3 regions of the Shewanella bicestrii genome follow, and region 2 is predicted to be linked to each of the others. Evidence: predicted binding sites of a transcription regulator. Region 2 holds the regulator's gene; each other region holds the start of a gene.
What was found. Region 2 encodes sigma-54, which starts transcription at its own class of promoters, with help from an activator protein. Its sites were predicted from a motif close to GTTGGCACGNNNNTNGNNT; they were not measured.
Positions count from the first base shown of each region.

Region 1 (3,282 bases), 2.3 Mb from region 2:
CGGTTTTACGAATGCTTTTAATCTGTTGCAGCACCTCGGCGAAGCTGAGCTCGGGGCGGCGGCACATAAGATAAGCGGCCAGCACCATTACGGAGCGCCCGCGGCCGAGCGCACAGTGGATTAATACCCGCTTTTGGGCGCGTACTTGACGGTGTAACCAGTTAATCGCCTGATTTAATTGGGCGCTAGTTGGCACGCTGTGGTCAAGAATAGGGATATTCAGATAGTCGATATGATCCTCATACAGGGACACATCGAGGCCGTCGAATTCGGCGGTGACATCTAAAATAGCGGTAATGCCATAACGATTCAGTTTAGGTAAATCGGCAGCGCTTAAGCGGCTACCCAAGTATAGATATTTATCAATGGCTTGCATTGAAGGCACGCTATCGCGGCGCCGAGCCCAGAGATTATAGAGTCGGCATCCTAATAAAAATGGAATAAAGCCCCAACGGATATACCAAGGGATGGATCCATCCTGACGTTTTCTAAAAATACTGGCGAGATTAAACCAATAGGCCGAGCCGACAAGGGCGAGGGATAGGCTGCTCCATGCCCAAATAAAGGTGAGGATAGGGGAGTGGCCCGTTACGGCAAAATAGCCAAATAACAGTGCTCCGAACAGGTAGAAATACTTAATGTGGATCCTACTCAGCATTGGCATCTCCTCCATTGATAAGCGGCGAGCCTCAGGGAAACCCACTTTATCGTGACCAATAGCTGTCGCGATAAAGTGGCTCGGTGGTACTCAATTGAACTGTGGTTCCCCTGATAGGCTCGTTTGCGGGGCTCACTACTCTCCGTCATCCGTCCTAGCAGCGGGTATCTTTCGCTTTAACGCCTTCTTTCAGTTCTTCACAGGCATCTTCAATCGCATTGCCGGTATCTGTGATGGCTTCATCGATTTTTTCGCCTGCGTCCTCGGCGTGATTGTCGCTACAGGCTGACAGTCCAAAGGTTAATAATAAGGCTAAAAATGCAGTGGTAATCATGGTCATAGGTTTCATATCGATTCTCCTTTTATCCAATTTAAGCGCGTGGTACCTTGCCCTTAAGGGCATTGACCAGCAGGGAAATCACAAGTAATACAATAAATAAGAAGAAAATAATCTTTGCGATCCCCGCTGCGGCGCCAGCGATCCCCGTAAATCCAAACAGTCCGGCGATAATGGCCACAACCAGAAACATTAAGGTCCAACCTAACATAGCCACCTCCTTTGTCTTATTTCGGTTTTTCTGTCTTCTTTCACTCTGCATGTTTACATCGAGCGAGCTAGTGGAGTTCGTTGTTGAGAGCTAGTGAAGTAAGTTGAATGTGCTAAGTTGCGTCTTACATCCCGTTATCACTCAATCCAGCAATAAACTCACAAAGGAGATATTGCGAGCTTAATGCCAACTTTGAGATTATTGGCTAATTTACTGATTATTAGTGTAATTTTTAAATGCTGTGTTGGCGGGAGGATTGGCTGATATAAGCGAGATAGGCAATTTTTACCTGCGATTCGGTAAGAGTTGCAGTGAGATAATTGCGAGAACAGCATAATGGCTTGAGAGTAGGTCGAAATGGCATTATGTTGTTGATTTAAAAGTGAGAGCTAATTTTTTGCAAAACCAATGCTATTAGACCCATGGAGTCACACATTTATAATATGTTAATTCCTTCAAGCAACTCCTACTACGTAAGCGAAATCGAAGCGCTCAGTTCAGATCCTGCTAGTCTTATAGGCTTTGTCATTGCATCTGTTATGTTTATTGTTGCTTATACATATACGCCTTTCATAAAACATATTTCGCAAACCGTTAACTTAAAACCAAGCACTATTTTTGTGCTGAGTTTTAGCTTTATCCTACTCGGTTTTTTCGTGACTCTTTCTATGTATCTCGATATTTACCAAGTTCAACAATCTGTTTTGGAAAATAAAACGCAGGTGATCTCTGGATGTATAAAGAATTATCAAGTCAACCAAAGCGCTAGCAGAGAGGAATCATTTTCGGTATCGGGTGTACGCTTTGCATACAATGACTACGTTACTGCAAGTTACTTCTTTTCAAATAAAAACCACGAATCATTTATTCAAAATGGTCAGTGCGTTTCTATTCTCTATCTGCCTAACTTTAAAAATGGCATATTAAAAATCGATAAGGTGTAATTTTAGGCCTGTTGCAGGCGAGCATTGTCACGGCAGTGGACATCGGAAAAAGGGATTTTTCCGTTGAGCCCCCAAGGATGGGTTTACGGCGTGCCACTGAAGTGACAATGCAGAGCGGAAACGGAACTCCAATCGGCTTTTGGCATTATTTATTCGATTGATTGAAAGCGACAATGCCGAGCGGAACTAAACCCGTAATAGAGCCAAAAATGAAACCCCAAATTTACCCCCCAATTTAACCCAAAAAAGCGGGTTAAGTGTTCACTTAACCCGCTCAATAAAGTTTACCAAAGCGAATTAGCAACGCTGCAGTGGTTTCCAGCGTTGCAGGCTGACTGGAATACTTACCCCTTGGGATAACAACAGGTTAATCCGTGCTTGGTAGGCCGCGCCTTGCATCAAATGTTTAGCCAAATCCACAGCATTGCGCTCGCGATAATCATCTAAATAACTACCTTTTGCCCAGGCATTAAAGGCGCCGAGGGCGGGGCCTGCCCAAATCTGGTAATCCATTTCGCGGCCAACTTCACCTGTGTTTGACCAGCGGCTCGAAAGACCCAAATACCAGCGGAAAATCAGTGCCATTTTACGTTTTGGATTATCCAGCGCGCGTTCAATTTGCTTAGGATCGCGCTCATTAAAGTGCGCCACAGTGCCTGCCCAAATCTCATCTAATGAGGCGCGAAACACTTGCTCTTCCAGCTTTTGTCTTTCCTCTGCTGGAATCGCCTCAATCGAATCGTAGCGGGTGTAAATTTCGTAGAGTTTATTGGCGCGCATCGGGAATAGGGTGCCGCGCTTAACCACTTGTAACTTAACGCCCATTTCGAACATATCGGCGGCGGGCGCCATAGTCACATCGGCCATTTCAGTGGTGGCGAGCAATTTGCGGGTATGTTCGCTGGCTCCTGCCTCAACACAGGCTTGATTGATTGAGCCAGTGACAATGAAGGCTGCGCCCATATTAAAGGTCGCCAGCGCCGCATCGGGCGTGCCGATACCACCACCTGCGCCCACACGGATCGGCGTTTTGTACTGGTACTTGGCTTGAATGGTATCTTTTAGCGCCAAAATGGTCGGCAATAGCGTGACCAGAGGGCGATTGTCGGTGTGGCCGCCTGAGTCGGCTTCG
Region 1 is NZ_CP022358.1:1,521,432-1,524,713, forward strand. It holds gene CF168_RS06650 (diacylglycerol kinase family protein) at 1-658, opposite strand, end outside; gene CF168_RS06655 (hypothetical protein) at 813-1,007, opposite strand; gene CF168_RS06660 (DUF1328 domain-containing protein) at 1,030-1,206, opposite strand; gene CF168_RS06665 (hypothetical protein) at 1,629-2,150, shown strand; gene pfaD (eicosapentaenoate synthase subunit PfaD) at 2,448-3,282, opposite strand, start outside.
Region 1: the regulator sigma-54 is predicted to act here: its motif matches at 1,379-1,397, upstream of CF168_RS06660 (DUF1328 domain-containing protein).

Region 2 (3,282 bases):
TCCCATGCACCTGCGCGCCCGTAAAGGCATTGGTTACCTGCCACAGGAAGCCAGTATCTTTCGCAAGCTGACCGTGCACGACAATATCATGGCGGTACTGCAAACCCGTAAAGAGCTCAATCGCGATCAACGCGAAGAAGAGCTGGAACATCTGCTCGAAGAGTTCCATATCACCCATATTCGCGATAGCCAAGGCATGTCGTTATCGGGCGGTGAACGTCGCCGTGTCGAAATTGCCCGCGCCTTAGCGGCCAATCCTAAGTTTATTCTGCTCGATGAACCCTTCGCCGGTGTCGACCCGATTTCGGTTATCGATATCAAGAAAATCATCGAACAACTCAAGAGCCGAGGCCTTGGGGTACTGATCACAGACCACAATGTGCGCGAGACCTTAGACGTCTGTGAACATGCCTACATTGTTAGTCACGGAAACCTGATTGCCGAAGGAACTCCCGCAGAGATCTTAGACAATCAGCAAGTTAGGGCTGTGTACTTAGGTGAACAATTCAGGCTATAGTTACTGAAACAGAGCCAATTAGCCTTGAATTTTGGCTTATAAGCGCCATCAATATGATAACAAGCGGCCTAAATTCAAAATAATAACGTAGGGATCAGCGGTAACATGAAAGCGTCACTCCAGCTCAAACTGGGTCAACAGTTAACCATGACGCCACAACTCCAACAGGCCATTCGTCTGTTGCAATTGTCGTCATTGGAACTGCAGCAAGAGATCCAGCAAGCCTTAGACTCTAATCCTCTTCTCGAGCTGGAAGAGGAGCAATTCGACGCGCCTACCGAACGTAAGCAAGATATCGCCGATACCGACTTTAGCGAAACAACGGCCCTGCCACAGGAACAAGACAATTCCACCGTGGACATTGCCGAGTCGTTGACCAAAGAATCCCTGCCCGAAGAACTGCCCATGGATACTACCTGGGATGAAGTCTTTACCGCCTCGCCAAACTCAGGTTCTGGCGCCAGCCGTGAAGATGACATGCCCTTCCAAGGGGAAACCAGTGAAGGCCTGTACGAGCATTTAGAATGGCAGAAAAACCTCACGCCCTTCTCTGAAACCGATTTAGCCATCGCCACCGCGATTATTGATGCCATCGACGATCAAGGTTATCTCACTCAAAGTACTGAAGATATCCTCGAGGCCATGGGCAATCCTGAGATAGAACTGGATGAAGTCGAAGCAGTACTTAAGCGTATTCAACACTTCGATCCCGTTGGTGTCGCCGCAAGGGATTTAAGCGAATGTCTGCTTATCCAACTCTCCCATTTTTCGCCGGATACCCCACACCTCGAAAACGCCCGCATGTTGATCAAAGATCATTTAGATCTGATCGCTGCCCGCGACTTTAGGTTGTTGATGCGTAAGACCAAACTTAAAGAGGACGAGTTAAGGGACAGCATAGCGCTGATCCAAACCTTAAACCCTCGCCCCGGTTTGCTCATCACCCCTGTTGATGAAGAATATGTCATCCCCGATGTATCGGTATCGAAGAAAAACGGTCGCTGGGTGGTCGAGTTAAATCCAGATTACATGCCAAAAATCAATGTTAATCAGCAATATGCAGCCATGGCGCGTAGCACCAAAAGCCAAGCCGATAGCCAATTTATCCGCGGGCATCTGCAAGAAGCCAAGTGGTTTATCAAAAGCCTTGAAAGCCGTAACGAAACACTGCTCAAGGTGGCAAACTGCATAGTGCAATATCAACAGGGCTTCTTCGAATACGGTGAAGAAGCCATGAAACCTATGGTCCTGAACGATATCGCCGAGGCGGTAGAGATGCATGAGTCCACCATTTCACGGGTGACGACACAAAAATACATGCATACCCCAAAGGGACTTTTTGAACTAAAATATTTCTTCTCAAGCCACGTCGGGACTGATGATGGCGGTGAGTGCTCATCCACGGCAATCAGAGCCTTCATTAAGAAACTGGTTGCAGCGGAAAACCAGAAAAAACCATTAAGCGACAGCAAGATGGCACAGCTTCTGGCAGAACAGGGAATTAACGTTGCGCGCAGAACCATTGCGAAGTACCGAGAAGCGATGCTTATTCCCCCTTCCAATCAGCGTAAAAGTTTATAGCCTAAAGTGGAAATCGGAGGACGTTTATATGCAAATAAACCTGAGTGGACACCATATCGAGATTACTGAATCGTTACGGGCTTATGTTGAGGAAAAGTTTTCAAAACTTGAACGTCATTTCGAACAGATCAATAATGTGCACGTTGTGCTCAATGTTGAGAAAATGCAACAAATTGCCGAAGCGAGAATCAACCTCACCGGTGGTGAAGTCTTCGCGACTTCAGAGCATGCAGATATGTATGCTGCCATAGACGTCCTGATCGACAAGCTTGATCGTCAGGTTATTAAACACAAAGAGAAGTTAACAAAACACTAGCAATGGAACTTCGTACCATACTGCGGCCGGAATGCACGACCTGCGCCACTCCGGGCAGTAAGAAAAAGGTACTGGAACTTATCAGCGACTTAGCCGCTGCCCAGTACCCCACCCTCTCATCTCAAGAGATCTTCGAAAGCCTAGTGGCGCGCGAAAAGATGGGGAGCACAGGTATAGGTAACGGCATCGCCATTCCACATGGCCGATTAACCGATATAACACAACCCATAGCCATATTGGTGAAATGTGAGGAGCCGATAGCCTTTGATGCTATCGATAAACAACCTGTCGACATTTTATTTGCGCTGCTGGTGCCTGCTGACCAATGTCAACAGCACTTAAGCACTTTGTCCTGCATGGCTGAAAAGCTCAGCGACAAACAAATATTGAAGCAATTGCGCAAGACGCATGATGAAACGGAACTCTATCAGGTAATCACTGGATGAAACTGGTCATAGTGTCAGGGCGCTCAGGCTCAGGCAAATCGGTCGCACTAAGAGTGCTTGAAGATCTCGGCTATTATTGTGTCGATAATCTTCCGTTGCCGCTGATTGGCAGCTTACTCGAACAGCTCAAGGGCAGTAACGATCTCGTCGCCATCAGCGTTGACGTACGTAACCTGCCGGAGCAAGACAAGGTACTCGTCAAACAGCTCGCAAGCCTGCCAGAGGGCACTGAACTTACCAGCTTCTTCTTAAATTCCAGCGATAAAGTACTGTTAAAGCGCTACAGCGAGACTCGGCGCTTACATCCCTTATCTAAGAGCCGAGTATCACTGCAAGAAGCCATCAAACTTGAAGGCAAATTGCTCGAGCCCCTGTCACAGCAGATGGATCACTACATAGATACCTCAAATCTGAATATCTAT
Region 2 is NZ_CP022358.1:3,972,869-3,976,150, forward strand. It holds gene lptB (LPS export ABC transporter ATP-binding protein) at 1-517, shown strand, start outside; gene CF168_RS17435 (RNA polymerase factor sigma-54) at 623-2,098, shown strand; gene hpf (ribosome hibernation promoting factor) at 2,127-2,414, shown strand; gene ptsN (PTS IIA-like nitrogen regulatory protein PtsN) at 2,417-2,860, shown strand; gene rapZ (RNase adapter RapZ) at 2,857-3,282, shown strand, end outside.

Region 3 (3,282 bases), 2.0 Mb from region 2:
GATGCGCATTCTGGTTTTGGTTTGACGGATCATATCTGGTTTCCCTATGCCCACACGCGCGCGTCCTTTGAAAATGCCCACTTCATTTATCACTTAAAGCAGTTATTTGAAGCGAGCTATCCCCATCATGGCCATTATCGGCTTGCGCCCCAGAGCCAGTTTTATCGCACCCATGGTGATATTTGGGATTACTTGTACCGCCAGCATCATACCCAGGATCCTCAAGCCAATATTCCATTCTTACCTTTGACTTTAGAGATGGGCTCATGGGCATGGATTAAGAAAAATCCAAGGCAAATATTCAATTTTGCGGGCTTCTTTAATCCGCAAAAAACACACAGGCACCACAGGATTTTACGTCGGCACACAGTACTGATGCAGTTCTTGATGGAGGCGGCGTACGCACGGGAGTTAGAGGGGCTGACGCCCGAACATCTCACACAACTGGCGCAGAGTGCGCAGCAGTTTTGGTATCGGGAGCGTTTTTGATGACAACGTGGGTATTACTCAGGGGCTTAATGCGCGATCAACGCCATTGGAATGGCTTTGATCAGAGATTAAGGCAAAGGGGCTGCACCGTTTTTACCCCTGACTTGCCCGGTAATGGGATCCTCACTCACCAAGCCAGCCCTTTAACTATCGCCGAATATGCCTGCTCGGTGTGGCAACAATTGGATGAGCAATTAGCGGGACAAGCCTTTTATCTGCTGGGCTTATCAATGGGCGGTATGCTCGCCATGGAAATGGTTAAGCAGCGCCCCGAGCAGATAAAACACGTTTTTGTGCTAAATAGTAGCGCGGCTAACTTATCACCTTGGTATCAGCGATTTAATGGATTAAATGCCCTGAGTGCTTGGCTCAAACGTTGCCGCGGTCGACAGCTTAATCCTATCGAATCGACGATTGTGCGCTTAACCAGCTATCGCCATCGGCGCGATGTCGCCTTGATTGCTCGTTGGAGCCACTATCGCCACGAGTCGACACCGCATTTTAGTAATGCGTGTCGTCAGTTGTGGGCGGCGTTTCGTTATCGCAGCCCTGCGTCTTTGCCTGTTCCAGTCAGTATTTTATCGGGTGATCGTGATGCCTTAGTGAATATTCAAACCAGCAGGGCATTAGCACAACATTTTAACGTCGACTTAGTTGTCTTGGCCTATTGTGGTCATGACATCACCATAGATGCGCCAGCCAAACTGGCGCATTATCTATTTGAAATGATAAGTCTAGAACGAGGGGAAGTGAGTGAGCCATTTGTAGATTGTGGCGACTTGCTCGATGAGGAAACGGCCTACCATGAAACAAGATTAGTCATGAGGCAAGGTTAGTGCAGTCACTGCCAAACTATCTATCAGCACTACCCTCTGATGCAGAGTAGTGCTGAGTGATCGGCCTTAGGCTTTAGCGACTATGATTATTATGCTTTCGCTACTGTGGTTATTACGCTTTCGCTAGTGTGATTATTACGCTTTCGCTACTATGGTTTGCCCAATCGGCGTCAGGCTTAATAGCGCCAGCTTGATATGTTGGATCCCAAAGGGGATACCAATAATCGTCACAAAACAGGCGAGGGCATGGGCCAAATGGCCTATGGCCAACCAAATTCCAAACAGCAAGAACCAAATAATATTGCCCACCATACCAAAGGCGCCTGTTCCTAAATCTTCACGTCCGGTTAAATGGCGACGATTCATTTGCTCTTGTCCAAAGGGCCAGAAGGTCAATTCGCCAATGACAAAGCAGGCGCGGCCGAAGGGAATACCGATAATACTGATAAAACACAAAATCCCCGCGAGCCACCAGGCGAGTCCCATCACAAATCCACCAAGGACAAACCAAGCAATATTGAAAATTAACCGTAAAAGTGACATTGAATACTCCTTAACTCATTTTAAATCTGTGTTGGCATTACCTTGTCCAACACACAGAATCATTAATTGATACTTAAATGGAGTAAGCTAGAATTGTGCCAAAATATTTTTCCTTATTTATCAGTGGAATATTTATCTTGGCGACGGTATGACGTTGTAAAAAATGCTAGATTTTCGCGAAAATGCTTAATAATTACGGACGATGTAGGCAAGCTCGCGGTACACTAACGGCCTTGTTTCCTTCGAGTGTATCCATGTTAGCCAAAAGCCTGCTGACTCAGCGTCTGCTCTCTGACAGTCCTGTAGAGTCTTTTTCCTTTGCCGGACGCGAGATATTTCTCAAACGAGACGATTTATTGCATCCTGCGTTTAGTGGCAATAAAGCGCGTAAGTTTGCCTATTTTCTAGACCATGATTTTGCTGACGTGACTAAGCTGATTGGTTATGGCTCCGCGCAGGCTAACTCGTTGTATTCACTGTCGGTGCTTGCCAAGCTGAAGGGCTGGCAGTGCGATTTTTATGTGGATCATATTGCCAGCCATATCCGCACCTTGCCGACGGGTAATTATGCCGCTGCTATCACCAATGGTACGCGTGTCATTGATTTATCAAGCCTGATTACAACCAATCCTTCTCTCCACCGTGAGCCTAATTGGACTTGCCAGGATTATATTGAGCAACAAGTCTTGCCGGCTGAACCTAACGCTTTGTTTATTCCTGAAGGTGGGCGCTGCCAGTATGCGCAATATGGTGTTAGTCAGTTAGCCGCTGAAATAGTTGCTTGGGCCGAGTCACGGCACATTTCCGATCTCAAGGTGTTTTTACCTGCAGGTACAGGAACAACGGCACTCTTTTTAAATCAATATTTTGTGCGTCAGCAATTGAATATTCGAGTGCTTACCTGCGCCGTTGTCGGCGGCGATGAGTATTTAACGCAGCAGTTTTATGAGTTAAATCCCAACTCTGCTGAACATCCGCAGATTTTGAATGTGGGGAAGAAATACCATTTTGGGAAACTCTATCCTGAGTTTTATGCCATGTGGCAACGACTCAGTGCCAGCGGTGTGCAATTTGAATTACTCTACGATCCCTTAGGCTTTATTGTGTTAGAGGATTATTTACAGTGCGAGCAACATGCCTCCATCCTCTATATTCATCAGGGGGGGCTATTAGGAAATCAAACCATGTTGCCAAGATATAGACGAAAATACGGTGAGGGCGATGCAGGATAGCGTTTAGCCAACTAACTTATTACGCTTTAATATTTTGTGGGTACGTGTGGCTATCTTTTCAAGATGTTTAAGATCTTTCAATCCTGGCGTATCGGTTGAATATTGCCAATAGCTTATTTCTGCATCCAACATTTCCAGCATTTTTTTAGAACAGCCTAAACACTCACCTTGACACATTTGTG
Region 3 is NZ_CP022358.1:1,949,923-1,953,204, forward strand. It holds gene CF168_RS08550 (M14 family metallopeptidase) at 1-489, shown strand, start outside; gene CF168_RS08555 (alpha/beta fold hydrolase) at 489-1,325, shown strand; gene CF168_RS08560 (YccF domain-containing protein) at 1,461-1,868, opposite strand; gene CF168_RS08565 (pyridoxal-phosphate dependent enzyme) at 2,153-3,100, shown strand; gene CF168_RS08570 (hypothetical protein) at 3,104-3,282, opposite strand, start outside.
Region 3: the regulator sigma-54 is predicted to act here: its motif matches at 1,953-1,971, upstream of CF168_RS08560 (YccF domain-containing protein).